DNA from 2 places in the Thermotoga petrophila RKU-1 genome. Region 1 is predicted to be linked to the other one. Evidence: predicted binding sites of a transcription regulator. Region 1 holds the regulator's gene; the other holds the start of a gene.
What was found. The regulator HrcA, encoded in region 1, represses chaperone genes, less so after heat shock. The targets are predictions, from matches to a motif close to ATTAGCACTCNNANNNTNNGAGTGCTAAT.

Region 1 (15,224 bases):
AACTCCCCACAATCCCGCTATGTGATCCACGTGCCCATGAGTGAGAAAGACGTATTTGAAGGCGTACACCTTACTTCCAAGAATCGTGGAGACTCCTTCTCCCGCATCGAAAAGTATGCGCTCCGGCGAATAATAGATCCAGGTGGAAAACAGCGCCTTCGAAAACCCTATGATGTTCATTCTTCTCTCTCCACCTTGATCTTTATAGTGTCCTTCACACCCCCTGGCAGATTGACTTCCAGAGAGTACTCACCCAGTTCTTTTATGGGTTTGTCCAGTTTAAACCACCTTTTATCGAGCTTCAAACCGGTGGTTTTTGAGATCTCTTCTGCGAGTGTTGCGGCTGTGACAGCTCCGAATATCTTTCCGCCTTCACCCGCTTTGACCTTCACAACGTGAGTTCTTTTCTTCAATTCCTTGAGGATCTTTTCACTCTCTTCTCTTTCTCGCTCTTTTTTTCTTTTCTCTATTTCCTTTTCGTGTTTTATCGCCCTTTCAAGCCCCTCCGTGTATTCTTTTGCAAAACCACGGGGTATGAGGTAGTTCCTCGCGTACCCATCCGAAACTTCTTTGATCTCACCCTTTTTCCCGATCTTTGGAACGTCCCTGAGAAGTATCACCTTCAAAACAAATCACCTCCTGAAAATTTTTCCTTATCTATTCTATCATGCTTGATTGATATAATCTTGAAAAGAGGAGGTGTGAAGTGTGAAGAAAGCGATAGTTCTGTGTGCTGGAAAAGGGACAAGACTCAGACCGCTCACGTTCACAACCGCCAAACACCTTATTCCTATTGCTAACAAGCCTATTCTCTTCTACAGTCTGGAAAATATCGCACAAGCTGGTATCGAAGAAGTGGGGATCGTGGTGAGCCCTCACAACGCCGAAGAGTTTAAAAGCATAGTTGGTACAGGCGAAAACTTCGGCCTCAGGATCTCTTACATCATTCAGGAAGAACCTAAGGGCCTTGCACGCGCCGTCTGGGTTTCACGAGAATTTCTCGGAGACGAGGATTTCATGATGTATCTGGGAGACAACCTCATTCTCGAAGATCTGGGAAAATTCGTGAAAGATTTTGAAAATTCGGACTATGCCGCTTCAATTCTGCTATCACCAGTCAAGGATCCAACCCGTTTCGGTGTAGCCGTGATGGAAGGTGACAGAGTGATAAAGGTTGTGGAAAAACCCAAAACACCTCCCAGCAACCTCGCCATAGTGGGTCTCTATCTTTTCAAAAGTAAGATCTTCGAAGGGATAAAGAACATAAGACCTTCTTGGAGAGGAGAACTCGAGATAACGGACGCCATCGAATACCTTATTGAGAAGGGTGAAAAGGTTCGGGGTTACATCGTTTACGGTTGGTGGAAAGACACTGGAAAGCCTGAAGATCTGCTAGAAGCCAACAGGAAGATCCTGATGGAGACAACCGAAGAATTTCTCGGGGAAATGGATGACAAGTCCTCCATACAAGGGCCTGTGAGAATAGGAAAAGCGTCGAAAATCGTCAATTCTGTGATCAGAGGTCCTGTAGTTATAGGAGAGAATTGTTTCATAAAGAACTCCTACGTGGGGCCTTACTCTTCGATAGGAAACAGCGTGATACTTGAAGACTGTGAAGTGGAAAACAGCATTGTGATGGATGAATGTTCCATAACGGGTGTGGAAAAAAGGATAGACTCTTCCATACTGGGAAAGGGAGTTTCTGTGAGGGGATCACAGAAGAGACCCGCGAGTTTGAATCTCATCCTGGGAGACATGAGTCGGGTGGAACTTTAAAAAAGAGGGGCTTTGAGCCCCTCTTATTGTTTCGTCCATTTCACGATGATAGGTGAGACAATGTAAAACGAGGAGTACGTCCCCACAATCGTCCCCACCGTCATTCCGAAAGCGAAAGGTTTGACGGCGTTTCCAGCGAACAGAAGAAGGACAAAAACGACGAAGAACGTGGTGAGAGAGGTGTTTATCGTTCTGGCGAGCACCTGATTTATACTCATGTTCACGATGTTCTCCATGTTCCTCCCGCGATATCTTCTCATGTTCTCCCTGATCCTGTCTGAAAGAACGATCGTGTCGTTGAGAGAGTAACCAAGCAGTGTGAGAAACGCTGCCACCGCCGCGACGTTTATCTCGTAGCCGAACAGCGAGAAGAATCCCATGGTGATGAGCACATCGTGTATCAGAGCCACAACGGCGGCGATTCCGAAGATGAACCTGAACCTGATGGTTATGTAGATGAGGAGCACGACAAGAGCCACCAGAATCGCTGTCCACGTTCCCCTTCTGATTTCCTCGGCCGCCGTTCCACTGATCTCATTGAAGGACACCACCTTACCAGAAAGGAGTTTTTCCATCTCTTCTTGAATCTTCTGCTTTTCATCTGGTTCGTAAGTTTTCGGAACGATGATGGAGTACTTCTGAACGTTTGAAGGATCACCCGCGGAACGAATCTCAACTATTCTCGCCTTTGCAAATTCCTCAGAGATTTGAGAGATGGCTGTCCTTATGTCATCTTCAGTGACCTGCTTGTTTTCAAATCTCACTATGATTTCAGAGCCACCGGTGAACTCCACACCGAAGTTGAATCCTCTCGTGAATATGGAAACGATGGATACCGCTATCAGTATCAGCGAGATCGTGATGAAGATTTTCGACTTTCCCATGAAATCAATTTCTTTTCTCATTGTCCGGTCCCTCCCTGTGCCTCACCGGCTCTGAAGGGTTTTATGAAGCGCGCAAGTGCATCGAGAAGCAGACGGCTGAACACCAGATTCACAAAGATACTGCCAAGTACACCGATGATCAGAGTGATGGCAAAGCCTTTGATGGTTCCGGTGCCAAAATAGTAGAGGATGAGACCTGTGAGTATCGTCGTGATGTTCGCATCAAGTATCGTTGAAAGCGATCTATCAAAACCAGCCGCTATGGAAGTTTTAACAGGTTTACCCAACCTCATCTCTTCTTTTATCCTTTCGTATATGATCACGTTTCCATCGACGGTCGTTCCTATAGTGAGGATGATACCAGCTATTCCAGGGAGGGTGAGGATGAATTTGCCGGCCGCCATCACACCAAGAAGCAGTACGGTGTTGTAAATGAGCGCAAGATCGGCGACTATTCCCATCGTTCTGTAATAGATGATCATGTAAGCGAGAACGAGTATGAGTCCGATTATTCCCGCTTTCAGGGAGGCATCGATCACATCACGTCCAAGGAGTGGTGCAACCCATCCCGAAGAGGTTTTTACGAGCCTTGCGGGAAGTGCACCGCTTCTCAGAATGGCAGCGAGTTGTTTCGCTTCTTCCAGTGAGAAGTTACCTGTTATCTCTGCCTTCCCATCAGTTATGATTGCAACTACCTGACCAGCGAACTGAACAACGTTATCGAGCACTATGGCGAGTCTCTTCTTTGGATCGTAGGTCCCTTCGGGAACGTACAGCGCCTGTGTGATCCTCTTGAACACATCAACATACTCTTTTGAAAGCTCAAAAGAGACCTTGTAGCCGTATCTTCCAGTTCTTGTCTCCACTTCCGGTCTTGCATACACGATTCTTGGAGCTTCAAGAACCAGGTCTTTCCTACCCATTATCTCTTTTTTCACGAGGTACCACTTTCCGTCTCTTCCTTTGAGCCATACCGCGTTCTCTCTTCTGGCTTCAAGGGAAAGTTCAGGTACTTTGCTGGGATCTTCACCGAGGTACTCATCGAGAACCTGAGCAAAATAAAGGACACCCGTCGATCCGATCAACTTTTCTGCCTGGACCGTGTCGGTCGCTCCGGGTATTTCCACCACTATGTAGTATTTGTTATCCCGGAGTACTTTATTCACAGCTGCTTCTGTGTAACCAGCCGCATCGAGCCTGTTTCTCAACACAGTCCACACGTCATCCACAACATCGGAAGGATTTTCCGTTTCCTGAAGAACTTCAACCATGTATTCGATCCTTGCACCACCTTTTATATCCAAACCAAGACGAATATTGGATATCCATCCTCCTTTACTGGGCCAAAAGATGGCGAGCAGAGCGCCAGCCAGTACCAGTAGAACCACTACGAGTCTTACTCTGTCTCCCCTCATTCATCATCCCTCCTGATCTTCCTGTGACCTCTCCTTTATAACCGTGGAAATAGCTCTTTTTGTTATCTCGAGTTCCGTGGAATTTGCCGTTTTGATCTTGACGGTGTCTTTTTTGATATCGATGACTTTCCCGACAATTCCTCCGATTGTGACGACCGTGTCTCCTCGTTTCATCTGACTTATCATCTGCTGGAACTGTTTTTCCCTTCTCCTCTGGGGAAGGATGATCATGAAGTAAAAAATAGCTATGAAGAATATCAGCATGAAGAGTAGACTTCCCCAGCCACCACCTGTTGTGGTTGTGGTGGTACCGTTCGAAGCACCTGGAGCTGCTGCGTAGATGATCTCAGGCATTCTCCTTTCCTCCCTTCTCAAATATCAATTGAAGCCGTCTGTAAACCAGTGGAACCAAAATGAATTGAAGAACGATACCGGGAATACCCGTGGTGAAACTCAACAAAATGGAGGTTAACGGCTGAAGCTTGATACCAATGAGAGCCCCAAGAACGTAGTAAGAAACCGAGTAAACGAGTCTTCCAAGAACCACAGCGATGAGGATTCTAACGAATATGTTTTTCTTCATAACCCCCATAACGAAACCGTACGTGAACACCTCAGGTATCATAAAGAGAAACATTGGAAATGGTGGCATTCCCATCGTTAAAAACGAAAGAATAGGAAGTACCGCACCTGTTACTCCTCCCACAAAGGCTCCAGAGGTCGCTCCAGCGAGCATAGCTACCAGGTGAAGAGGCAAGAACATTCTCCCAAGGTTCACCAGGTGAAAAAGATAGGCAAGAGCTACACCAACAGCGAGCCACATGGCAGTGTAGGTCAGCTTCCGCATCTGCATATCACCCCTCTTTTTCGAACTTCGAATTGATTATATCATCTATTATGTTCCTGGCGTTTTTCACATCCTGGTCAATAGCAGCCTTCAGCTCTTCGATTGAATCAAATTTCTTCTCTTCCCTCATGAATTTCAACACTTCCAGTTTCAGCTTCTTTCCGTAAAGATCGCCTTCGAAATCCAGGATGTACACCTCGTACTTCACGTTTCTCGCATCACCCACGGTGGGCCTGAAACCCACGTTCATGACACCAAATTTTTTCTTTCCATCTGGAAAATGAACTCTCACCAGATAAACTCCTCTTTTCAAATCTACAAGTTTTTCATTTCCTCTATCGATGTTAGCGGTTGGAAATCCCAACTTTCTTCCAAACTCCCTGTCTCTGTGGACGATTCCTTCGATCTCGAAATATCTGCCAAGATACACAGGTATTTCCTCTGCTCTTCCCTTCTGAACGAGATCTCTGATCAGAGAACTGCTCACTCTTATTCCCTGAACAACGATATCTTCAATTTCATAGACTTCCACACCTTTCTTTCTGAGAAAAGACGTGTCTCCACTCGCGTTCTTGCCAAATCTGAAATCCCTTCCAACAACAACAGCCGATACTCCAGATAGATACCTTTCGACGAACCCTTCTGGGGTGAGATCTTTTATTCTGAAAAAATCCAGAACAACGGTTCTGGCGTAGCGAGAGAGCATCTCCACCCTGCTTTCTACCGTCATGAGAAGACCGGGAAAATTCGGCGAGAAATATTCGGGAGGATAGGATATGGTGTAGATCAGGCTATCGTCCTTCCTGAAAAATGCTATTTCCTTCATGGTCCTCAAGACCTTCTGATGCCCGATGTGAACTCCATCGAAAACTCCGATGCTGACAACCATTCCTTTCACCTCGTGTTAAAGACCTTTCTGAGAGTCAAAACTCGCTCGTTTCTTTCGTGCTTTCTCAAGGTTTCCAGAAAAGAAGAATTTCTTTCCGCTTCAGCCAGAGCAAGTAACCGTCCTTCTTCGTTGAATACTCTGACAACTTCCCCCTTTTTGAAACCGTCCCATTCTTTGAGCATCTCAAGGTGTATTTGAGAACCGTTGAGAATCGTTTTCGTTGATTCCTGATGAACGACAACACGCGGCAGCCACTCAAGGCATTTTTCGAGTGGTATGATCCTGTTTTCAATCTCTTCAGGAGCGGCTTCGAATACGTTCAAACTTTCCTCAATTGTATAAGATCCCACGCTCTCTCGTACGAGCTCAACGGCGGTGGCACCACAGCCGAGCTTGTAACCTATATCCATACAGAGAGATCTTATGTAGGTGCCGGGAGACACTTCCGCTCTGAAAGAGACGTCTCTCCCCTCAACATTCACATCCCATATCTTGAAGATCTTCACTCGCTTTGGAGGAAGATTTATGATCTTTCCCTCTCTCGCCAGTTTGTAGAGACGTTCGCCTTTGTGTTTCTTGGCAGAATAAGCGGGCGGAACCTGGTCGTATTCTCCCACAAAGGAAAAGATTGCTTCTCTTATTTCTTCTTCGGTGGCATTGCATTCTCGTTCCTCAACAACTTCGCCTGTTATATCGAAGGTCTCAGTTATCAAACCGAGCCTCATCTTCACCCAGTACACCTTTTTCAAATCTTTGTAGAACTCAAGAATTCTCGTACCTTGGTTGACACCGATTATGAGAACACCACAGGCGAACGGATCGAGAGTTCCACCGTGTCCGACTTTCCTCGTCTTCAATTTTTTTCTCACTTCGTCCACAACATCGTGCGATGTGGGTCCTTTAGGTTTGTAGGCTACAAGGATTCCGTGCTTCACTCTTCTTCCTTATCCTCCTCTTTCTTTTCTTTGTCCTTCAGAGGATCGTATCCAAGTTGAACCAGCAGCTGGTGAACTTTTACACTCGCTTCTATGCCTTTGTCCTCGTAAAAGCGGATTTCCGGAGCAACGTAGAGCCTCAGATTTTTGGAGATAAAGGTTCTGAAAAAACCCTTCGCCCTGTTCAATATTTCAACCGTTTCCTTTCGTTCTTCCGGTGTTCCGAGAAAACTGACATAGACGTCTGCGTACCTTTTGTCCTTTGATAACTCCACTCTGGAAAAAGTGACAAAATCTTTCTTCAAGCGGGGATCTCTCAGCTGTTGAAGTGCTTCCATCAAAAGTTTTTGAATCTCCGATTCGAGCATGGCCTTTCTATAGGCTGGATTCATTCTTTCCACCTCCTAATCTATCTGCAAGAATTCCTGAGCCTTGCTGTACTTCTCCTTAGATTTATCCAGTATTCGCAAAAAAGTTTTCGGTTTCATCTTCAATACATTCAAGGCGAAAGGTGAAAGTTCCGGATCTCCCCACGAAAGAGATGCTCCTCTCATCATGATATTCGCTATCACATCTCCAATGTGGACCATAGAAACTTGATTGACGAAGAGTTCGTTTGGGTTACCCTCGACGTTGTGGTGGTATTCAGCAGACAAAATAAGAAGATCTGGAAAGTTCCACTTCCTGAGCAACTTTGCGCCCACTTCGGAGTGCGGTGGAATCCCAAGCTCCTCTTCTATGTCTATGAGGTTCCTCTTCGTCTTTTGAGCGATTCTGACTTCCGCTTCGAGTATATCGGAGAACAGGAGATCATAAACCACTTTGCCCAGATCGTGGAGGAGTCCTGCTATGAAGATCTCCTCCTTGAGGGGATAGCCCATTGTTTCCGCGATCGTTTCCGAAGCGATAGCAGTCGCTATGAAATGTTCCCAGAGTTTTTCGCGATCGATGCCGGAAGAACCGTTTTTGAAAACCATATCGTAAGTGAAAACGCTGAGAGCGAGATTTCTCACCGTTTTGAAACCAAGGATCATCACCGCTTCACTCAACGTGGTTATCTTTCTTGGAACGCCATAATAGGCTGAGTTGGCCAGCTTCAACACCCTGGCGCTCAGACTTGCGTCCATCATGAGAGTGTTCGCTACTTCTGTCGAAGACGCATCCGGCTTCGAACAAACGGCGATTATCCTTTGAACAACAACATTCGGTGAGGGTAACTTGTCTATCTCTTCAATTATCCTGTCTATTATCTTCGCCGGCACGGTCTTTTGGGATCCATACAAAGAATCTGGATCCCTTCCCCACCTCACTTTCCACCCATATCTTGCCGCCGTGAAGTTCCACGATCTCTTTTGTTATGGTAAGGCCAAGTCCTGTTCCAGGCACTTCGTAGGTCAACGAAGAATCTACCCTGTAAAACTGTTCGAATATCCTATCCTTTGCGTGATCCGGTATTCCTATACCGTTGTCTTCCACGGTTATGAGAACACCGCCATCTTTCTCATCCAAGATCACCCTCACGTACTTGTCGGGTACATCTTTCTTTGAATACTTCACCCCGTTGTTGAGAAGATTCAAAAGTACCTGTCTGATTCTTGTTGGATCGACGTAAGCTTCCACAGGGCATGGAACATTACTCTCAAAGAGAACATTCACGTTGTGAGATGAAGCAAATTCCTTGATCGCGTTCACCGCACTTTCTATGAGACCACAGAGATCAATTTTTTCTCTGTTTATTTGAAGGGATTTTCTTTCAAGCCTAGAAAAGTCAAGTAACTCGTTCAGGAGATTTTCAAGGTGGCTGCTTTGATCCATTATCACTTCGAGGAATTCCTTGAGGGTACCGAGATCCAGTTCCTCCAGAGTGTTGTAAATTGTCTCCGCATAAGCTTTTATGGCTGTTAGAGGGGTTCTTAGCTCGTGCGAGATATTCGCTATGAATTCCGTTTTCATCCTGTCTATACGCTTCAGTCTTTCGAGTTCTTTCGATTCCGTTACGTTTTCAACGATCGTCAGCGCCTGGACTTCACTGCCGAGGACAAGAGGTATCGAGGTGATGGAAAAGAATTCTTCCCCTGATATCACTTCACCCACTCTTTGTGTTCGCAGAGATATTGCTTCTTCTGATAGAGAAATGGCCTTTTTCAAAACTTCATCTGGAAAATTCTCTTCTTTGAACTTTTCATTCTGGAATTTTATTTCTCCACTCGAGTAAACAAAGATCCCTTCTGGAAGACCATTGAGAATAACGTTCACGTAGTTGTAAGTTTCTTCTAATTCTCTGTACAGCTTTATATTTTCCAGAACGATCGCTGAAAGAAACGAAAGAACTTTGAAAATCTCCGTTTCTTCCATCGATGGCTGGTGGTTAAGGAGTACGATTAAACTCCCAAACATCCTGTCTTGTTTCACAACAGGAACTATTCCAACATAACCGTACCCATCTTCCACAAAGACAGGATTGGATTGTCTGATGGACCAGTCAATGAACTCTTCGAATCTTTTTATATCGACATCTCTTCCCCAGATTTTTCTCTTGTTTTCATCGACGAGGATCACTTCTTTAATATCAACCACTTTCTTTACAAGGTCCAAAAGACCCTGAAGAATATCGTTTTCTGTTTTCGCATTGGAAAACTCCATTATCATTATCGAAAGGAGTAAAAACAGACGATCGCTCTGTTTTTTTATCTTTTCTTGTGTTTCCTCCAAGGAAAAATCACCTCACGATTTCCGTCGCCGCTTTTCTCAGACGATTCATCACAGCAAACAGAATTCCCCGTTCTTCAAATCCCTCAACAATTATATACTCTTTACCCCTTTTTTCTGCTTCTCGCAGAACAGAAAAGATGTTTTGGGCGATACTGTAGGGATTTTTCAAAGATCCCACAACGATTATATCGTCATACAGCTCCTTTCTCTCATCAACACAGATGACCACATGGTTTGGATACTTTTTCAATACTTCTTCCATCTTCGTCAAATCTTCTACGAGTATCAAAGGCTTTGAAGGAGCGTAGTGTCGGTATTTCATTCCCGGTGCAAGCGGTCTGCCTTTAAAATTCCCTTTTCGTACGAAATCAGGTACTACGAGTTCCGGAAAGAGCTCCCTCAATCGCTCAACCTCCACTGGCCCTGGCCTCAGAAGAACGGGCTTTTCTTTTGTGAGGTCCACAATGGTGGACTCCAGGCCAAAGGGGGTATTCCCCGCGTCGATTATCAGCTTAACTTTACCCATGAAGTCTTCTATGACGTGTTGCACGTTGGTAGCGCTGGGTCTCCCCGATAGATTTGCGCTTGGAGCGGCTATAGGATTTCCAAAGAGTTCTATCAACTTCAGGGCCACCGGATGTGCCGGCATCCTCACAGCCACTGTTGAAAGACCAGCGGTCACCACGAGAGGTATCTTTTCAGATTTTTTTCGAAGAATAACTGTCAGCGGTCCCGGCCAGAACTTTTTCAAAAAGTCCAGATGAGCTTCATAACCCTCTGCGATTTCTTCCAGCTGATCGAAAGAATGTATATGAACAATGAGGGGATTGTCAGTGGGTCTTCCCTTCAACTCGAAGATCTTCCTGCAGGCTTCTTCGTTGTACGCGTCCGCTCCTATTCCGTAAACGGTTTCAGTGGGGAAAATGATAACTTCTCCGTTCCGGAGAAGCTCGACTGCTTCTTTCAAAACTTCTTCGTCGGGGAAGAGGGGATCCACCTTTAACACTTTAGTCACAGGTTTCTCCCTCCTGATATGATACAAAATAAAGGGGCTCTCTGGAGCCCCCTGTGGTGCCGAGGGCGGGACTTGAACCCGCACGGGGTCATCCCCCAGCTGATTTTGAGTCAGCCGCGTCTGCCATTCCGCCACCTCGGCCCTCCAATATATATAGTACCAGTTTCTTCTTTTTAAAGTCAAGATCAGAGAATTTCGCTTTCTTCTTGAATTCTTTTAAAATGTGTGCTAAACTTATTATTAGCACTCAAAAGAAGGGAGTGCTAAATCATGAGAAGGCTCAACAGGAAGAACAGTGATGCTTCGAAAAAATTGAATGATCGCCAGAGAAAGGTGCTTTACTGCATCGTGAGAGAGTACATAGAAAACAAAAAACCCGTGAGCTCACAGAGAGTTCTGGAAGTGAGCAACATAGAGTTCAGCAGTGCCACTATAAGAAACGATATGAAAAAACTGGAATATCTTGGATACATATACCAGCCCCACACATCAGCAGGTAGGATTCCAACTGACAAGGGGCTGAGGTTTTACTACGAGGAGATGTTGAAAATCTCAAAAGAGACATCAGAAGCAGATCTTGCTGTGGAGACTTTCAAATCGATGCCCCTAGCTGATCCAGAAAAAGTTCTCTTCCTCGCGGGAAATCTCTTAGCCCGATTGACGGAGGGTTACGTCCTCATAGAAAGACCAAACACCAGAGATTTGAAAATACTCAGGGTGATGCTCATTCCCGTTTCGGAGGATTACCTCATCTTTTCCATATTGACGGAGTTCGGTGTTTCCAGAGTTACTCCCATCAAAACTCAGGAACGACTGAATTGGGAAGAAATCGAAAGACAACTCAATTTCCTCCTCAGAGGCAAAACAATAGGAGAAGTATTGTTGGGTAGAATAGAAAGCCTGAAAGGGAGTGGATTCCTCAGACTGATAGAATCTCTAATAGGCGAGACCATCGAAAGATATCTGGATGCAGGTCTTGAAAACCTTCTAAAAGACGAGACACTCGCTCTGGAAGACATCAGAAACCTTCTTGAAGAGATCAAAGATCAGAAATTTCTTGAGAGCTTAGTTGGAGAAGGCATAAGCGTCATGATAGGAAGGGAAATTGGCAGAAAAAATCTGGAGAAATTCGCTGTTTTTTCAGGAAGATACTTCAAAGGAGAATCTCCTATCGGTAGTGTGTACTTCTTCACGTCGAAGGTTACAAGGTACGATAGAAATCACAAAATATTTGAGTACATTTTGAACCGTCTTTCGGAGTATTTCACTTCGACCTCCAGGAGGTGAAAAAGATGAGTGAAAAGGACAAAAAGGAACTCACACAGGAATGTGAAGAACTGAAAGAAAAATATAAAGAACTGGAAGAGTACGCAAAAAGACTGAAGGCCGAATACGAAAACTACCGCGAGGAAGTCGCCCGTGAAAAAAGAGAACTGATAAAGAACGCAAACGAATACCTCATATTGAAACTCATTCCCGTTCTTGATGATTTCGAAAGGGCATTGAATCAAGGGGAAAAGAGAGACGCCTTCTATGAAGGCGTGAAAATGATATACAAAAAACTCCTGAACGTCTTGGAAAAAGAAGGACTCACAAAGATCCACGTAGGAGAGAAATTCGATCCCTTTGAACACGAAGCAGTTGAAAGAGTGGAAACGGAAGATGTGGAAGAGTACACCGTCCTCGAGGTAGTAGAGAGTGGTTACAAATTCCACGGGAAAGTCCTGAAACCCGCAAAAGTGAAGGTTGCAGTGAAACCACGAAAGAAGGAAGCAGAGAAGGTTGAAAAACCTTCTGACGAGAAGGAGTGATGAATCATGAAACGTGAAAAAAAGGACTACTACGAAATTCTCGGTGTTCCCAGAGACGCCACACAGGAAGAAATAAAAAGGGCTTACAAAAGACTGGTGAAAGAGTGGCACCCGGATCGACATCCAGAAAACAGAAAAGAGGCCGAACAACGTTTTAAGGAAATTCAGGAGGCCTACGAAGTCCTCAGCGATCCACAAAAAAGGGCCATGTACGATCGTTTCGGGTACGTAGGAGAACAGCCCACGTATCAGGAAACAGAATCTGGTGGCTTCTTCGAGGATATATTCAAAGAGTTCGAAAATATTTTCAACAGGGACATTTTCGATGTTTTCTTTGGTGAGAGACCCGGTCAGGAAGAGAAAAGAGAATACGCCCGAAGAGGTGAAGATATACGGTACGAAATAGAAGTAACTCTCTCCGATCTGATCAATGGAGCAGAGATACCCGTGGAATACGAAAGGTACGAAACCTGTCCGAGATGTGGCGGAACAGGCGTGGAACCCAATGCCGGATACATAAACTGTCCAAGTTGTGGTGGAACGGGAAGGATCAGAGAAGAACGAAGATCGTTCTTTGGTTACTTCGTCAGTGAGAGAACCTGTGAGAGATGCGGTGGCACGGGGAAGATTCCACGGGAATACTGCCACGAGTGTGGTGGAAGTGGTAGAGTTCTCAGAAAGGTCAGGAGAACGGTGAAAATACCGCCAAATGTGGAAGATGGAACTCAGCTTAGAATCACTGGCGGTGGAAATGCTGGATATTACGGCGGACCTTACGGTGATCTGATAGTCATCGTCCGCGTGAAACCAGATCCTAGATTCAAAAAATCCGGTTCGGATCTCGTGTACGATGTTACAATAGACTACCTCCAGGCCATTTTGGGAACAACCGTTGAAGTTCCCCTTCCAGAAGGTGGTACGACAATGCTGAAGATTCCTCCGGGAACTCAGCCGGAAACCGTCTTCAGATTGAAGGGAAAAGGCCTTCCAAACAGGTATGGAAGACGCGGAGATCTCATCGTAAATGTACACGTTGAGATACCAAAGACTCTTTCCAGAGAGGAAAGAAAAGTCCTTGAAGACCTGGCGAAAAAACGCGGGGTCACGATCGGTTAACGTTTGGGATTGACGAGTGCTTCTCTTACAACAAGCTTAACGTTATCTGGAACCGTGACTTCGACGGTGAAAGGGCCTCTTCGGACACTCATCCATCCCAGTCCTGCCACCGCCAGTTCTTCTCCTTCTTTTAATGTGAAAATTTCTCTCTTCCACTTGAAGTTTTCAAATTCTGTTTTGGAACACGGAGGAATCAACAGATCTCCCAGTCTGTTTCTCATGAGCTCATCTGCTCTTTCCCTCTTCGTTTCATGGAAGGTTACTTCTTTAGAGGAGAAAAGCAGAAAGATCGGATTCTTTTCTGTTTCAAAATGGATATCGAATCGGCACAGTCCCCCCATGAAGATGGTTCTTCCATTATCCGGCTTGAAGGTTTTCCTGGAGAGCTCTTCTCTTGGTAAAACTCTTTTTTGACATTCAGAATCCAGAAGATCGAGAATTCTATCGTTTGTCATGATACCTGGGGTATCGTAGAGATACAGATTCGCTTCTCTTACCTTTCTTCTGAGAATACCCAGAGTTGTCCCCGGGAAGGGACTTATGGTGTTCTCATGGGTACAGATCTTGTTCATCAGAGAAGATTTTCCAACGTTCGTTACTCCCACCACCAGCGCCTTGTCGGTCAACAGTGAAAGATACTTCACAAGCGAGCTCAGACCAAAACTTTTTTCAGCACTGACGATCCTTATGTCATCCGGATTGTGTACTCTTATCCTTTTCTTCACCCATTCTTTGATTTCCTTCACTGTAACCACCCTTGGCAGGAGATCGACCTTGTTTATGGCGTAGATAACCCTCTTCCCCTTCAAAATTTCTGCTATATCCTCTCTGTAAGTTCCCTCGAAATCGAAAATATCGATCACCCAGACCACAACATCGAATCCTCCAAGGTACGATTTCAACTGGTTTTTGAAATCCCAATTGAATTCGACTGGCTCCAGTTTGCCGTAATGTTTCATCCGAAAGCATCTTTGACAGAGTATTTCTCTTCCTTCTTCGAGCCTTCTTTCGTAGACCTCACGCGGGATGTACCCTGGTTTTTTTGGATCCTCAAACTGAATGGCTGCTCCGCATCCGGGACACTTCATCGAGTCTCACCTCATTTTATGTCGTCTTTCAATCCTATTTCCTGTAGTATGATGAAGTCCTTTTCTCTCCAATTTTCTTTTACCTTGACGTTCAGGTCGAGATACACTTTTCTTCCCACGAGAAACTCCAGTTCCTCACGGGCGAGCGTTCCAATTTTCTTTATCATGCTGCCGTTCTTTCCTATGAGAATTCCTTTCTGAGAATCGCGCTCCACGTATATGTTCGCTCGTATATAGAGAACACCATTTGGTCTATCCTTTATTTCCTCGATCACCACGGCCGTGGAATGAGGCACTTCCTGTCGTGTGAGATGAAAGATCTTCTCCCTTATGATTTCAGCAGCCATGAAAGAGAGAGGACGATCCGTTACCATGTCCTCGGGGTAATACTGTGGCCCTTCCGGTAGTTCTTCTTTTATTTTCTCCAGAACTTCGAAGACACCCTCACCTTTCAGAGCGGATATGTAATGGACAGACACAACGTTCTCCACCATACTTTTTGCGAGTTGTCCCACCGCTTTCGCCTTCTCTTCACCCGCCACATCGATCTTGTTCACAGCGATGATAGTTTTGGTTCCAGACTCGCTCACAATCTTCGCAACGTGTTCGTCTGTCTTCGTAAAGCCATCCGCCGCGTCCAGCATGAAGAGAATCAGATCCACTCCTTTAAGAGCCTGAACAGCAGCCTTCACCATGTATTCTCCAAGTCTGTGAAGAGGTTTGTGGATACCGGGAG
Region 2 (15,224 bases), 340 kb from region 1:
GAGCACCATCGCGAGAAAGATGGGTGTGAGCCTTCCAAGTGTGACAAACGCCATGAAGAGGCTGGCGGAACTTGGATACGTCGAATACGAGAAGTACGGATACATAACCCTTACCGAGAAGGGAAAAAGAAGAGCAAGATCGTTGAGAGGTTCTCAGAACAGACTCAGAAACTTTTTCTTCTACGTGATGGGAATACCTTCGCCCACCGCGGAAAAACTCGCGCGTCATTTCTCACACTTCCTGGATACAAAAACGAGAGAAAGATTCAAGAGATTTTACGACATAATGGTGAATTTCGATGAGAGCAAGGTGCAGGAACTGAAGGAATTCCTCGAAGAGAGCAGAAGACTTGTGAACGTTCAGGAAATCCCTGAAGAAGCCAGAATTATGGAAGAAGATGAAGAAGAGGAGGCTCAACCATGAACGTTCTGGTAACAGGCGGAGCGGGCTTCATAGGATCCCACGTGGTGGACAAACTGATAGAAAACGGATACGGCGTCATTGTGGTGGACAATCTATCCTCTGGAAAGGTCGAAAACCTCAACAGAAACGCGCTGTTTTATGAACAGAGTATAGAGGACGAAGAAATGATGGAGCGGATCTTCTCTCTGCACAGACCCGAGTATGTCTTTCACCTCGCCGCTCAGGCTAGTGTCGCCATCTCCGTTAGGGAACCTGTCAGAGACGCGGAAACGAACATCATTGGATCTCTTGTGCTTCTTGAAAAATCCATCAAGCACGGTGTTAAAAAATTCATTTTTTCATCCACCGGTGGGGCTATATACGGAGAGAATGTGAAGGTCTTTCCAACACCAGAGACGGAGACACCTCATCCGATATCACCTTACGGTATTGCGAAGTACAGCATCGAGATGTACCTGGAATTCTTCGCAAGAGAGTACGGGCTGAAGTACACAGTCCTCAGATACGCCAACGTTTACGGGCCAAGACAGGATCCGTACGGTGAAGCGGGCGTGGTGGCCATCTTCACTGAAAGGATGCTCAGGGGAGAGGAAGTTCACATATTCGGTGATGGAGAGTACGTCAGAGACTACGTTTACGTTGATGACGTAGTCAGAGCGAATCTTCTCGCCATGGAGAAAGGCGACAACGAAGTCTTCAACATAGGAACGGGAAGGGGCACGACCGTGAACCAGCTCTTCAAACTGCTGAAAGAGATCACTGGCTACGATAAAGAGCCCGTCTATAAACCACCGCGTAAGGGCGACGTGAGAAAGAGCATTCTCGATTACACGAAGGCGAAAGAGAAGCTCGGCTGGGAACCAAAAATTCCTCTTGAGGAGGGATTGAAGCTCACCGTTGAGTATTTCAGAAAAACCCTTGAATGAACTGCTCAGGCCGAAAGATTTCGAGGATTTCGTCGGTCAGGATCATATATTCGGCGATAAAGGGATTCTCCGGCGAACTTTAAAAACAGGCAACATGTTCTCCTCCATCCTTTATGGACCACCGGGGTCTGGTAAGACCTCGGTTTTTTCACTGCTGAAAAGGTATTTCAACGGCGAGGTAGTTTATCTGAGCTCCACCGTTCACGGGGTTTCTGAAATAAAGAACGTTCTCAAAAGAGGAGAACAGCTGAGAAAATACGGAAAAAAACTGCTTCTTTTTCTCGATGAAATACACCGCCTGAACAAAAACCAGCAGATGGTCTTGGTTTCCCATGTTGAACGAGGAGACATCGTACTGGTTGCGACAACAACTGAAAACCCAAGTTTTGCCATCGTACCCGCCCTTCTCTCGAGATGCAGGATTCTTTATTTCAAAAAACTCTCTGACGAGGATCTGATGAAGATCTTGAAGAAAGCGACAAGGGTTCTCAAACTCGATCTGGAAGAGACAGCAGAAAAGGCCATAGTAAAGCACTCCGAAGGAGACGCCAGGAAACTCTTGAACACCCTGGAGATCGTCCACCAGGCGTTCAAAAACAAGAGGGCAACTCTTGAAGATCTGGAAACTCTGCTGGGAAATGTGAGCGGGTACACGAAGGAATCACACTACGATTTCGCTTCAGCCTTTATAAAGAGTATGAGGGGTAGCGATCCAAACGCCGCCGTTTACTACCTCGTCAAGATGATAGAGATGGGAGAAGACCCGCGATTCATAGCACGAAGAATGATCATATTCGCCAGCGAAGACGTTGGACTCGCCGACCCAAACGCTCTACATATCGCCGTTTCGACCTCCATCGCTGTCGAACACGTGGGACTTCCCGAATGCTTGATGAACCTTGTAGAGTGTGCCATCTACCTTTCCCTCGCTCCCAAGAGCAATTCTGTTTATCTTGCAATGAAAAAGGCCCAGGAACTTCTTGTGGAGGACGTACCGCTTTTTTTGAGAAATCCCGTCACCGAAGAAATGAAAAAGCGTGGATACGGGGAAGGGTATCTTTATCCTCATGATTTCGGCGGCTTTGTGAAAACGAACTATCTTCCAGAAAAGTTGAAAGGTGAGGTCATCTTCCAGCCAAAAAGAGTAGGTTTTGAGGAAGAACTCTTTGAAAGGCTCAAACGTCTTTGGCCCGAGAAGTACGGGGGTGAAAGTATGGCCGAAGTGAGAAAAGAACTGGAATACAAAGGGAAAAAGATCAGAATCGTAAAGGGAGACATCACAAGAGAAGAAGCGGACGCCATAGTGAACGCGGCGAACGAATATCTGAAACACGGAGGAGGAGTAGCGGGAGCGATCGTGAGAGCGGGTGGAAGCGTTATTCAGGAGGAAAGCGACAGGATCGTTCAGGAGCGTGGAAGAATTCCGACAGGCGAAGCGGTGGTAACCGGCGCTGGAAAGCTGAAGGCAAAATACGTGATTCACGCTGTGGGACCCGTTTGGAGAGGAGGCAGTCATGGAGAGGACGAACTCCTCTACAAAGCAGTTTACAACGCACTCCTTCGAGCTCACGAACTGAAATTGAAAAGCATCTCAATGCCTGCCATCAGCACAGGAATCTTCGGATTTCCGAAAGAAAGAGCGGTGGGAATCTTTTCAAAGGCAATAAAAGATTTCATCGATCAACATCCGGATACCGCTCTGGAAGAAATCCGCATATGCAATATAGACGAGGAAACAACGAAAATTTTCGAAGAAAAGTTCAGCGTTTGATGAAACCAAAAGAAGGGGCAAACGCCCCTTCTTTTTTTAAGACCTCTGAGGAAGTATTGAATCAACTCAAACGAGTTCTTGGATCTATTCCGCAACAGATTTCCATACCTGAAAGGAACTATTGATATTTTCATCATACCACAGAAAGTAAAAAAAGTAAAGGGGGCCTTTGGCCCCCTTGTTATCATTTAGAATTCTTCAGGAATACTCGGTGTTTCTTTTTTCTCCTCGGGTTTTTCAACGATGAGCACTTCCGTTGTCAGGAGCATTCCAGCGATGGACGCGGCGTTCTGCAGGGCGCTCCTTGTAACCTTTGCTGGGTCAATGATTCCTCTTTCAAACATGTTGCAGTATTCTCCCCTGAGTGCGTCGAATCCATAGGCTGGATCGTCATTCGAGAGTATCTTCTCTATGATCACCGCTCCGTCGTATCCTGCGTTTTCAGCAATCTGCTTAATGGGGGCTGAGAGTGCCTTGTAAACGATCTGTGCTCCTATCTTCTCGTCGCCTTCGAGCTCTTCTATGACCTTTTCAACGGCCTTTCTTGCTCTCAGGAGTGTTACTCCTCCACCGGGAACGATACCTTCTTCAACGGCTGCTCTTGTAGCGCTCAGTGCGTCTTCAATTCTGTGTTTCTTTTCCTTGAGCTCTGTTTCGGTGGCCGCTCCAACCTTTATGACGGCTACTCCTCCTGCGAGTTTTGCCATCCTTTCCTGGAGAGTTTCTTTTTCGTACTCAGATGTGGTTTCCTCTATCTGGGCTTTGATTTGAGCGATTCTCTTCTTGATAGCCTCTGGATCACCTTTTCCTCCAATTATGATGGTTTCATCTTTCTTGACCCTCACAAGATCGGCTCTTCCGAGATCTTCAAGGGTGAGATCTTCGAGATTGATTCCGAGCTCTTCACTTGCCACCTGACCTCCGGTGAGAATTGCTATGTCCTGAAGCATGGCTTTTCTTCTTTCACCGAATCCAGGAGCCTTCACGGCACAGGACTGGAGAGTACCCTTGAGTTTGTTGAGAACAAGTGTTGTCAGAACTTCTCCTTCAACGTCTTCCGCTATAACGAGAAGTGGTCTTCCGGTCTGAGCGACCTTTTCAAGGATCGGAATGAGAGGTTTCACAGCGCTGAGTTTCCTGTCAGTGATGAGTATGAAGGGTTCCTTCAGAACGACCTCCATCTTCTCGGCATCCGTGACGAAGTATGGTGAGATGTAACCTCTGTCAAACTGCATACCTTCGGTGAATTCAACGTAGGTTTCGAGTGTTTTGGAATCTTCCACAGTGATGACCCCGTCTTCTCCTACCTTGTCCATAGCTTCTGCGATGAGCTCTCCTATTTCGGCGCTGTTCGCAGATATAGCGGCAACGTGGGCAATGTCCTCCCTACCGGAAAGTTTCTTGGAGACCTTCTTGATCTCTTCAACGGCTTTCTCAACGGCTTTGTCTATACCCCTCTTGAGGAGAATTGGATTGGCGCCCGCTGCAACGTTCTTGAGACCTTCTTTGATCATAGCCTGTGCGAGAACCGTAGCAGTTGTTGTACCATCACCGGCAACGTCGTTTGTTTTGGAAGCAACTTCTTTCACGAGCTGAGCCCCGAGGTTTTCGAATTTGTCCTCGAGCTCAATCTCCTTGGCTATGGAAACACCGTCGTTGGTTATTGTTGGAGAACCCCACGATTTTTCGATAACAACGTTCCTTCCCTTCGGTCCGAGAGTCACCTTTACCGCGTTAGCAACCTTGTCCACACCTCTTTCGAGTGCCCTTCTCGCTTCTTCATTGAACTTCAGAATCTTCGGCATATCTCACACCTCCTTCACTCTTCGATTTTCGCGAGTATGTCATTCACATCGATGATGATGTAATCCTCATCATCAATCTTTATTTCTGTACCCGCATATTTGGAGTAAATAACCTTGTCTCCAACTTTGATGTCAAATTTTTCCTCGTCATCGATCTTTCCCACGGCTACGACCTCTGCCTTCATCGGTTTCTCCTTTGCGGAATCTGGAAGAACGATTCCTCCCTCAGTCTTCTTTTCCTCTTTGATGGGCTTGATGAGAAGCCTTTCACCGAGAGGTATCACTTTCATCATCCATCCCTCCTTCGTAGATTTTTAGCACTCTCATCGTTCGACTGCTAATATAAATATACTACTTTTTACGAGCCTCTTCAAGGGATATTGATTAAGAAAAACGAACACAAACTCAACATTATCGTTAATAATGGGTAAACAATGAGTCAAAGAGGTTGAAGAAAAGTAAAAAGGCGCTTGAAGCGCCCTTTTTCTGGTGGAGGCGGGGGGATTCGAACCCCCGTCCGAAGATGGAGGCCCCTGGGCTTCTCCGAGCGCAGCCCGTGTTTTCGATTTCAGGGGGGACCCCCCACGGGCAGGGTGTCCTCTCCCACAGCCTTCCTGAAATTTCCCGATTCAGGCCGGAAGGCGAAGCCCGAATCGGTAGGCTGGATCTCTCACGCCCTCTTCCGAAGCCCAGCCAACTTCGGAGAGGACGGCCGCTTATCTATTAAGCGGCAACAGCAACAGGTTCGTTGGCACTTATTCTTTGTCCCACCTTTTTTACGAGGAGGTGGGGACCTCGGCTCGCTTCCCAGGGGACTCCATCCCCGTCGAACCCGTTCGCCCCCTGGTTTATCAATCCATCTTTATTATACCACCTTTATTATACCACTGTTCAGACTCTTCCAAATGTCGGAAGGTTCAGGGTATGTTGTATAATCATATGAAGATACATACCCAATTTACGACCAGGAGGTGTACCAGGTGACCGCATACATCATACGAAGACTTCTGCTCTTGCCCCTGATTCTCTTAGGAGTAACTTTCATCGTCTTCTCGATGATCCAGTCCCTCGGGCCGGATAAATTGCTCGCAGCGTACGTCAACCCGAATATGCTGGACAAATTAACGACTGAGCAAATGGATGCCCTGAAGGAAAAGTACGGTTTGAACGACTTTTTCGTTGTGAGATACGTCAAATGGCTCTCAAACACTCTGAGAGGTGATCTCGGGTGGTCCCTTGTTGGGAAAGAACCGGTGAAAGATGCTCTTTTGAGAAGACTCCCATACACCGTTGAACTTGCGCTTTACGCCATCTTCCCTGTTGTATTTGTTGGAATATGGCTCGGTGTGAAGGCTGCGGTTCACAGAGGAAAATTCCTCGATCATTTCATAAGAATCTTCGCCGTGGTTGGCTGGTCTTTTCCTGATTTCGTCTTTGGATTGCTCGTTCTGATGATCTTCTACAGCATACTGAACTGGCTTCCTCCTGGGAATCTGAGTATGTGGGCTGAAGAAGTGATCAAATCTCCGGAGTTTCATCGCTACACAAAGCTCGTTACAATAGACGCACTTTTGAACGGCAGACTGGACATCTTCTGGGATGGGCTAAAGCACCTCATAGGTCCCATCATAACTCTTTCGTGGCTCTGGTGGGCGTATCTTCTGAGAATCACCAGGTCGAGCATGCTGGAAGTCCTGAACAAAGAATACGTGAGAACCGCCAGGGCAAAGGGTCTTCCCGAAGATGTGGTTATAAACAAACACGCCAGAAGAAACGCCTTGATTCCTGTTACCACGGTTGCCGGTGGTATGGTCATCGGTCTCTTCTCCGGTACCGTGATCGTGGAAACGGTCTTCAACAGAACGGGTGTGGGAAGTTTCACCGCGCAGGCAGCTCTGCAGCTCGATTACGCTTCGGTGATGGCTTCTGCGTTGTTTTTCTCAACAATTCTTGTTGTTGGAAATCTCATAATAGATATTCTGTACGCCCTTATAGACCCCAGAATAAGACTTGGATGAGAGGTGAAACGACGTGAACCAGGAATTCAAAAGAATAATGAAGAGATTTTTTAGAGATCCATCCGCCATCATAGGGTTCTCTCTGGTGCTCTTCTTTGTGGTGATAGCCATTCTCGCGCCTGTTATAGCTCCTCCCATTCACCCGCTCACCAGAGCCAAGCTACCCGATCCTTACTTGATGCCCGTGGTGAGCTGGAATCAGAGCCCACAACCCCCTACCACGAAAGAGGATGCCCTGGCGAAGAATCCCAACAGAGAACCTATACGCTGTGTTGATTATCATCCATTCGGTGTCATTGGTGGCCGTGATATTCTATACGGAATCGTCTGGGGCACAAGAACGGCTTTCAAGATAGGTCTCATAGTCACACTCGCAAGACTCCTGATAGGAGTGTTCATAGGTTCAATCTCAGGTTACTTTGGAGGATGGATAGATGAGGTTCTCATGAGGATCACCGATATCTTTCTCTCTATTCCTTTCCTCATAGCGGCTGTTGTGCTGACAACCGTTCTCGGGACAGGTCTCGACAAGGTTATGATAGCGATGATCGTGTTTGGATGGATGGGAGCGGCAAGGCTCATCAGAGGAAACATTCTTCAGGTGAGGGAAGAACAATTCGTTCTGGCAGCGAAAGCAATAGGTGTGCCCGATTTTCTCATCATACTGAAACACGTTCTTCCGAATACCATTTTCCCCGTCCTGATATGGGCTTCCATGAACATGGGATCTCTCGTGATAACGGCCGCTGTGCTCAGTTTCTTGGGACTCGGTGCCCCCCAGGGATACGCCGACTGGGGATCCATCCTCAGTTACTCGAGAGACTGGATGATGGAGATAGGAAAGCACTGGTACGCCCTCGTTTATCCCGGTACCGCTATGGTTCTCTTCGTTCTGGGATGGAATCTGCTGGGCGATGCGCTCAGAGACGCTTTCGATCCAAGGCTAAAATTCTAAGGAGGGATCGAATTGACAGAGCCTCTGCTTAGGGTGGAAAATCTGAAAACCTATTTCTATACAGAAGACGGTGTGGTGAAGGCGGTCGATGGTGTTTCTTTTGAGGTCAGAGAGGGAGAAACCCTGGGCATCGTTGGGGAATCCGGAAGTGGAAAAAGTGTGACATCGCTCTCAATAATGAGACTCCTGGATCAGAACGGAAAGATAGTTGATGGAAAGATCATCTTCAAAGGAAGGAATCTTCTCGAACTTTCAGAGAGCGAAATGAGGAAGATCAGAGGAAAAGAGATCGCCATGATATTTCAAGAACCCATGGTGGCTTTGAACCCTGTTTTCACGATAGGGGATCAGATAATGGAGGCAATAATTCTTCACCAGAACGTCTCTGAAAAAGAAGCGAGAAAAATGGCTATAGATCTTCTCAGAAAAGTGGGAATTCCCGAACCTGAAAAGAGAGTGGATGAGTACCCCCACCAGCTCTCCGGTGGGATGAGACAGAGGGCTATGATAGCCATGGCACTCTCCTGCAGACCGAGTCTTCTCATAGCGGACGAACCCACCACCGCTCTCGACGTGACCATACAGGCTCAGATCCTGGAGCTCATGAAGGAACTCCAGAAAGAATACGGAATGGCAATCATTCTGATCACCCACGATATGGGCGTCGTTGCGGAAATGTCCGATAAAGTTGCTGTCATGTACGCGGGAAAGGTGGTCGAGTACGGAGACGTGAAAACCATCTTCACCGAACCCAAGCACCCCTACACCTATGCTCTTCTCGAATCCATTCCCAGAATAGACGTAGAACAGGAGAGACTGAAGAGCATTCCGGGAAACGTACCCGACCCGCTCAACTTCCCTCCGGGATGTAAATTCCATCCCAGATGTGAATTCTTCGAAAAAGGAAAATGCGACGTTGAAGAACCTGAACTGGAAGACCTGGATGGCAATCACAAGGTGAGGTGTTTCTTCTGGCAAAAACTCGATGAAATGAGACATGCAAAAAGCGAGGTGTGAAACGTGAGCAGGGAAATCCTTAGAGTTGAAAATCTGGTGAAACATTTTCCCATAAGGGCTGGTGTTTTTAAGAGAATTGTTGGATGGGTGAAGGCCGTCGATGGTGTCAGCTTCAGCATAAACGAGGGAGAAACCTTCGGCCTCGTTGGAGAGTCGGGTTGTGGAAAAACCACGATTGGAATGACCCTGCTCAGACTGTACGAGCCAACATCGGGACGCATCATCGTGGACAACGAAAACACGACCTACTACTTCATGCCGCGTTCCAAGGCAAAAAAATACATAAAGCGCACCTATCTGAGCAGGTTCGTCAACATGAAGGAGTCAGATGTGGAAAAACTGGAAGGTGTCGACAGAGAGTACGCCCGTATTTTCTTTGAGGAGGCAAAGGGTTCTCCAAAGAAGTTCATGTCCATTCTTCTCGATGATCTACCGGAGAAAAGGAAAAAATTTCGAAGAGAGATGCAGATAGTGTTCCAGGATCCATACAGTTCCCTGAACCCGAGGTTGAGAGTGAAGAGCATAGTGGGTGAAGGCATCGTCACACACAGGATCGCAAGGGGGGAAGAAGTAGAGAAACGAATCAAAGAAATCTTGGAGGATGTGGGTATTCCTTCGGCTTACGTGTACAGGTTTCCACATGAATTCTCCGGTGGTCAGCGCCAGAGAATCGGAATCGCACGTGCCCTGGCTTTGGAACCCAAACTCGTCGTGGCGGACGAGGCCGTCGCTGCTCTGGACGTCTCGATAAGAAGTCAGATCATAAACCTCATGGAAGATCTTCAGAGGGAACACAAACTCACGTACATTTTCATTTCGCACGATCTGGCTGTTGTAAAGCACATAAGCGATAGAATAGGTGTGATGTATCTTGGAAAGATGGTGGAACTTGCTCCTAAAAAAGACTTGTTCGAAAAACCGCTCCACCCTTACACTGTAGCTCTCATGTCTGCGATACCGGTACCTGATCCAACAAAGAAGAGGGAAAGAATCATTCTCAAAGGAGATGTTCCGAGCCCTATAAATCCGCCGTCTGGCTGTAGATTCCACACAAGATGTCCCATAGCGAAAGAGATTTGCTCCAAGGAAGAACCGGCTTTTCGAGAGGTTGAAGAGGGACACTTCGTCGCCTGTCACTTCCCGGGTGAGCTGAGGTGAGAAGGTACTGGCTGGTAATTTTGTTGATCGCCATCGTCATTCTGTTTTTTAGAGTGAAGTGGGAAGTGAAGAGAATACACGTTGAAGATCCAGAGATCAAAAAAATGGTTGAGGAAATTCTTCGGGAAAAACGTTACAGATACAAGTTCACCGACACCAGAGAGAGAGCTCTGATAATAGAAAAGGACAGAGCTATCGTACCGCCAAACGAAGTAGTTCTCCACCTGGACTGGCCGGAGAAAGTGAAAGAGAAGGTGAAAGAACTGGTTGAACCGTTCTTTCAAAAGATAGAGCTTTCCGCCACAGAATCACAGATGGCTACAGCAGAGGTGTTTTTGGAAGCTGTGATCGAAAGTTTCTTTGAAGGAAATCAGTCTCTGTTTGAGAATTCTTACTACTGCGGGGAGATCTACGTGTTTTCAAACGGAAAATGTGTGGCGGAGTACGATCCGTCAACTGGAGAACTCGTTTTTCTCGATAAATAGGAGGTGAACGGTTTGGCAACGCTTCTGGAAGTGAAAAACCTCAGCACGTGGTTTTACATGGAAGAAGGTGTAGTCAAAGCCGTGAACGATGTGAACTTCTCGCTGAATTCCAACGAAGTTCTCGGAATTGTCGGTGAGACTGGTTCCGGCAAGAGTGTGACAGTGAAATCCATAATGCGCCTCATAAAGCCTCCCGGAAAAATAGTGAGCGGTGAGATCATATACAAAGGTCAGGATATACTGAAGATACCCGAAAAAGAAATGCACAGGATTCGAGGAAAAGAGATCGCAATGATCTTTCAGGATCCGATGATGTCTCTTAATCCGCTTTACACGATAGGAGACCAGCTCATGGAAACGATCAGGTATCATCTTGGCTACGACAAGAGAAGAGCCTATCTGAGAGCGGTGGAAATGCTGGAACTCGTTGGAATACCGGAACCCGAAAAAAGAATGAACAACTATCCATTCGAATTCTCAGGTGGAATGAGGCAGAGGGTGGTTATAGCCATCGCCCTGTCCTGCAATCCCAGTGTGCTCATAGCGGATGAGCCCACCACCGCCCTCGATGTGACCATACAGGCACAGATCCTGGAACTCATGAAAGAACTTCAAAAAGAGTTCAAAACGGGACTCATCTTCATAACACACGATCTTGGTGTGATCGCTTCCATGGCAGACAGGATTATGGTGATGTACGGAGGAAGACAGGTCGAGATAGGAACATCCGATCAGATCTTCTACTCACCCAGACACCCTTACACGAAGATGCTCCTGAGAAGCGTGCCGAGAGTGGATAAAAGACTTGAAAAGCTCGAGTCCATACCGGGGCAACCCCCAAGGATGGTCGACATACCACCGGTGTGTCCCTTCTTGCCTCGCTGTCCAAGAAGAGTGGAGAGGTGCTTGAAAGAATTACCAGAGCTTTCCGAGATAGAAGAAAACCACTACGTCAGATGTTTCAATCCGGTTGAGGAGGAAGTGAGTCTTGAAAGAAATTCTTGATTTTCAGAAAAACGAGATCACTGAATACCACGTGTATCGAAAGCTATCGAAGAGAACGAACAAGAAAAACGCTGAGATCCTTCTTGCGATAGCGGAAGATGAGAAAAGCCACTACGAAAAACTGAAAAACATCACCGGGAAGGATGTTAAGCCTTCCTATATCAGGATGTTCTGGTACTCACTGCTTTCCGTTCTTTTTGGTTTGACTTTCACTCTCAAACTCATGGAAAACAACGAGAAAAAAGCGGAAAGAGCCTATGAAAGACTGGAGAAAGAGTATCCAGAAGTAGTCCATATTCTCAAAGACGAAGAAAAGCATGAAGAAGAGCTTCTGAACATGCTCGACGAAGAGCGTCTCAATTACGTGAGTTCTATGGTTCTCGGGTTGAACGATGCTCTCGTGGAACTGACGGGGGCACTCGCTGGTCTCACGTTCGCCTTTCAAAACACCAAGATAGTCGGATTGTCCGGCTTGATAACCGGTATCGCTGCAGCCTTCTCCATGGCAGCTTCCGAGTATCTTTCGCAGAGAGCGGAAGAAGGATCAGGTGAATCCAAACCCTTAAAAGCCGCCATCTACACAGGCATCGCTTACATCGTAACGGTCGCCGTGCTGGTGGCTCCATACCTCATACTCAAAAACCCATTCTTATCACTTGTCCTTACTTTGACGGGAGCCGTTCTCATAGTTCTTCTTTTCACCTTTTTTGTCTCGGTGGTTAAAGAGAAGGATTTCGCGAAATACTTTCTTGAGATGTTCCTTTTGAGTTTCGGTGTGGCAGGATTTTCTTTCCTCGTCGGTATACTCGCGAGGAAGATCTTTGGAATCGAAATCTGAGGAGTGCTCGCCATGATATGGAACGACACCGTTTTTTGCGTCGTAGACACAGAAACCACGGGAACCGATCCCTTTGCCGGAGACCGGATAGTTGAAATAGCCGCTGTTCCTGTCTTCAAGGGGAAGATCTACAGGAACAAAGCGTTTCACTCTCTCGTGAATCCCAGAATAAGAATCCCTGCGCTGGTTCAGAAAGTTCACGGTATCAGCAACATGGACATTGAGGAAGCACCTGATATGGATGCGGTTTACAATCTCTTCAGAGACTACGTGAAAGGGACGGTGCTCGTGTTTCACAACGCCAACTTCGACCTCACTTTTCTGGATATGATGGCAAAAGAAACGGGAAATTTTCCAATAACGAATCCCTACATTGACACACTCGATCTTTCAGAAGAGATCTTTGGAAGACCCCATTCTCTCAAATGGCTCTGCGAAAGACTTGGGATAAAAACCACGATACGGCACCGTGCACTTCCAGATGCCCTGGTGACCGCAAGAGTTTTTGTGAAGCTTGTTGAATTTCTTGGTGAAAACAGAGTCAACGAATTCATCCGTGGAAAACGGGGGTAATAAAATGGTTAAGAACTACGTTCTCGACACGAACGTCTTGATTCACGATCCAGATTCCATCTTCTCCTTCGAAGACAACAACGTGATCATTCCTCTTCCCGTTCTTGAAGAGCTCGACAAGCTGAAAAGAGAACACGGAAGTGTGGGAAAGAACGCCCGAGAGGTGATTCGACACCTCGATGAACTCAGAAAGAAAGGAAATCTCAGAAAAGGAATCCCGCTGGAGAACGGCGGAATTCTCCGCGTCATGGTTTTGGAAAGAGAAGTGGAGAACGTTCCAAGATTCCTTCACGAACGCTACGTGGACAACATCATTCTCGCGTACGTGATAGAGCTCATGAACAGAGAAAAGATCCCCACCATTCTCGTCAGCAAGGATATAAATCTTCGGGTGAAAGCGGACGCTCTTGGTATTCCCGCCCAGGACTATCTGACCGATCGATCCGAGCTGGAGACGATGCCTAAGGGGTATGTCGAAATCGACGACGAAGAACTCAAAAAACAGTTAAAAGTGAAAGGAGTTGTGGAAAAGAAACTCGACCTTCTCGACAATTTCTACATAGATCTGGGTGGAGTGTACGGGAAATATCGCAAAGGAAAAGTTCTGAGAGTGGAACCTTTCGAGACTATGGGCATTTCTCCGCGGAACAGAGAACAGATCTTTTCCATGGATGCCCTTCTGGATGACGAAATACCTCTGGTCTTCCTTGTTGGAATCGCAGGAACCGGAAAGACGCTTCTCGCTCTCGCTTGCGGTCTCTACAAAGTCCTCGTTGAAAAACGCTACAAAAAACTGATAGTGACTCGTCCTACGGTTCCCATGGGACGCGATATCGGGTATCTCCCCGGAGAACTTGAAAAGAAAATGAAACCGTGGCTCCAACCGATAATGGACAATCTTGAACTCATATCTTCTCTTTCCGGTTTGAAAATCAAGGAACTCGAGAAACAGGAAATACTGGAAGTGGAAGCGATATCTTTCATCAGGGGAAGATCCATACCAAAGCAGTTCATCATCATAGACGAAGCACAGAACCTCACTCCACACGAGGTAAAAACGATCCTCACACGTGTGGGAGAAGACACCAAGATAGTTCTCGTTGGAGATCCGTACCAGATCGACACCCCGTATCTGGACAAAGACACGAACGGACTGGTTTACGCAGCCTTGAAACTTCTGGAATCGGATCTTTCCGCGGTGATAAAGCTGGAGAAGGGAGAAAGGTCAAGACTCGCCACCATCGCTGCTGAGCTTCTGTGAGACCTCTTTCAATATTTCATCCAGCATGGTGCTTTCAACAAACGAAGGGGAAAGCTGATACAGATAGCTTTTCCCCTTTCTTTTCTTTCTGACAATTCCCATTCTCTGAAGCGAGGAGAGAACAGCGGATGAGTCTTTCCCCCTGAACGCGTCTATTTCGCTCTTTGGAATCGGTCCTGAGAGGAGAAGCAGTGCCACCACTTCCATCTGCGCATCGGTGAGATTTTTGTACTTCCTTCCGGACAGCTTAGAAACGAAATCAGCGTACTCAGGTTTGGTGAAAAAACGATACCTTCCATTCACCTCTCTCAGAACAACTCCGTGTGCTTCGTCTTCGTATTCCTTTTTCAATTCTTCGAGAACTCTTTTTATCTCTTCAGGATCTTTTTCGAGTATTTTGATAAGCCTTTCCAGAGTGATACCATTTGAAGCAAATATGAGTGCCTCAATAGCGGCCTTGAGCTGCATTTGTGTACCTCCTGATCCTGCTTTCTCCCACGAGAATCAATTTCCCTATCTTCACAAGCTCGAGGATAGCAAGAAGTCTGACTATCAGTTCGTAGACATTCTCCGCTCTGGAAAGCAATCGCAGGATCTCGATCTCACCATCTATTTCATCAAGTATTCTCTCCATCATCTCTTCAACAGAAAGAGTTTCGCTCCTCACCTTGTGTACAGCTTCACGTAGTGATTCTTCTTTCCATATCCTCTCGAGCGTTTTCCTGAACCTTTCCAGGCCTTCTATTCTTTCAAAGAAGACACTTCTCACCCTGATTTGTTTTCTCTTCAGAAGATTCGTTTCATTTCTGATTCTCTGGATAATTTCCTTCACCTTGGAGTATTCCTCAATTCTTCTGTAGAGTTCTTCTTTCTTTCTGTCTACCTCTTCTTTTTCTTCTTCTCTCACTCTCGGAATGAGCATTTTCGACTTGAGCTCCATCAGAGTGGAGGCCATTTCCAGAAAATCGGAGGTGACCTTCATATCCAA

Region 2: groES (co-chaperone GroES) is a predicted target of HrcA. The motif match lies at 5,240-5,268, and genes of this name have one in related genera.

The regions. Positions count from the first base shown of each region.
Region 1 covers NC_009486.1:58,137-73,360, forward strand. Annotated here, with positions in the region: gene rnz (ribonuclease Z) at 1-180, opposite strand, end outside; gene rplI (50S ribosomal protein L9) at 177-626, opposite strand; gene TPET_RS00325 (glucose-1-phosphate thymidylyltransferase) at 709-1,776, shown strand; gene secF (protein translocase subunit SecF) at 1,800-2,681, opposite strand; gene secD (protein translocase subunit SecD) at 2,678-4,075, opposite strand; gene yajC (preprotein translocase subunit YajC) at 4,079-4,429, opposite strand; gene TPET_RS00345 (ECF transporter S component) at 4,422-4,922, opposite strand; gene ribF (riboflavin biosynthesis protein RibF) at 4,930-5,811, opposite strand; gene truB (tRNA pseudouridine(55) synthase TruB) at 5,817-6,746, opposite strand; gene rbfA (30S ribosome-binding factor RbfA) at 6,743-7,138, opposite strand; gene TPET_RS00365 (HDOD domain-containing protein) at 7,151-8,008, opposite strand; gene TPET_RS00370 (sensor histidine kinase) at 7,977-9,458, opposite strand; gene TPET_RS00375 (L-threonylcarbamoyladenylate synthase) at 9,466-10,473, opposite strand; tRNA gene TPET_RS00380 (tRNA-Leu) at 10,528-10,614, opposite strand; gene hrcA (heat-inducible transcriptional repressor HrcA) at 10,744-11,760, shown strand; gene TPET_RS00390 (nucleotide exchange factor GrpE) at 11,766-12,284, shown strand; gene dnaJ (molecular chaperone DnaJ) at 12,291-13,400, shown strand; gene yqeH (ribosome biogenesis GTPase YqeH) at 13,397-14,488, opposite strand; gene era (GTPase Era) at 14,500-15,224, opposite strand, start outside.
Region 2 covers NC_009486.1:398,039-413,262, forward strand. Annotated here, with positions in the region: gene TPET_RS02065 (metal-dependent transcriptional regulator) at 1-424, shown strand, start outside; gene TPET_RS02070 (SDR family oxidoreductase) at 421-1,350, shown strand; gene TPET_RS02075 (AAA family ATPase) at 1,322-3,121, shown strand; gene groL (chaperonin GroEL) at 3,310-4,926, opposite strand; gene groES (co-chaperone GroES) at 4,941-5,216, opposite strand; RNA gene ssrA (transfer-messenger RNA) at 5,414-5,770, opposite strand; gene TPET_RS02090 (ABC transporter permease) at 5,907-6,944, shown strand; gene TPET_RS02095 (ABC transporter permease) at 6,958-7,899, shown strand; gene TPET_RS02100 (ABC transporter ATP-binding protein) at 7,912-8,916, shown strand; gene TPET_RS02105 (ABC transporter ATP-binding protein) at 8,920-10,074, shown strand; gene TPET_RS02110 (hypothetical protein) at 10,071-10,559, shown strand; gene TPET_RS02115 (ABC transporter ATP-binding protein) at 10,572-11,564, shown strand; gene TPET_RS02120 (VIT1/CCC1 transporter family protein) at 11,548-12,402, shown strand; gene TPET_RS02125 (3'-5' exonuclease) at 12,415-12,975, shown strand; gene TPET_RS02130 (PhoH family protein) at 12,980-14,236, shown strand; gene scpB (SMC-Scp complex subunit ScpB) at 14,201-14,704, opposite strand; gene TPET_RS02140 (segregation and condensation protein A) at 14,682-15,224, opposite strand, start outside.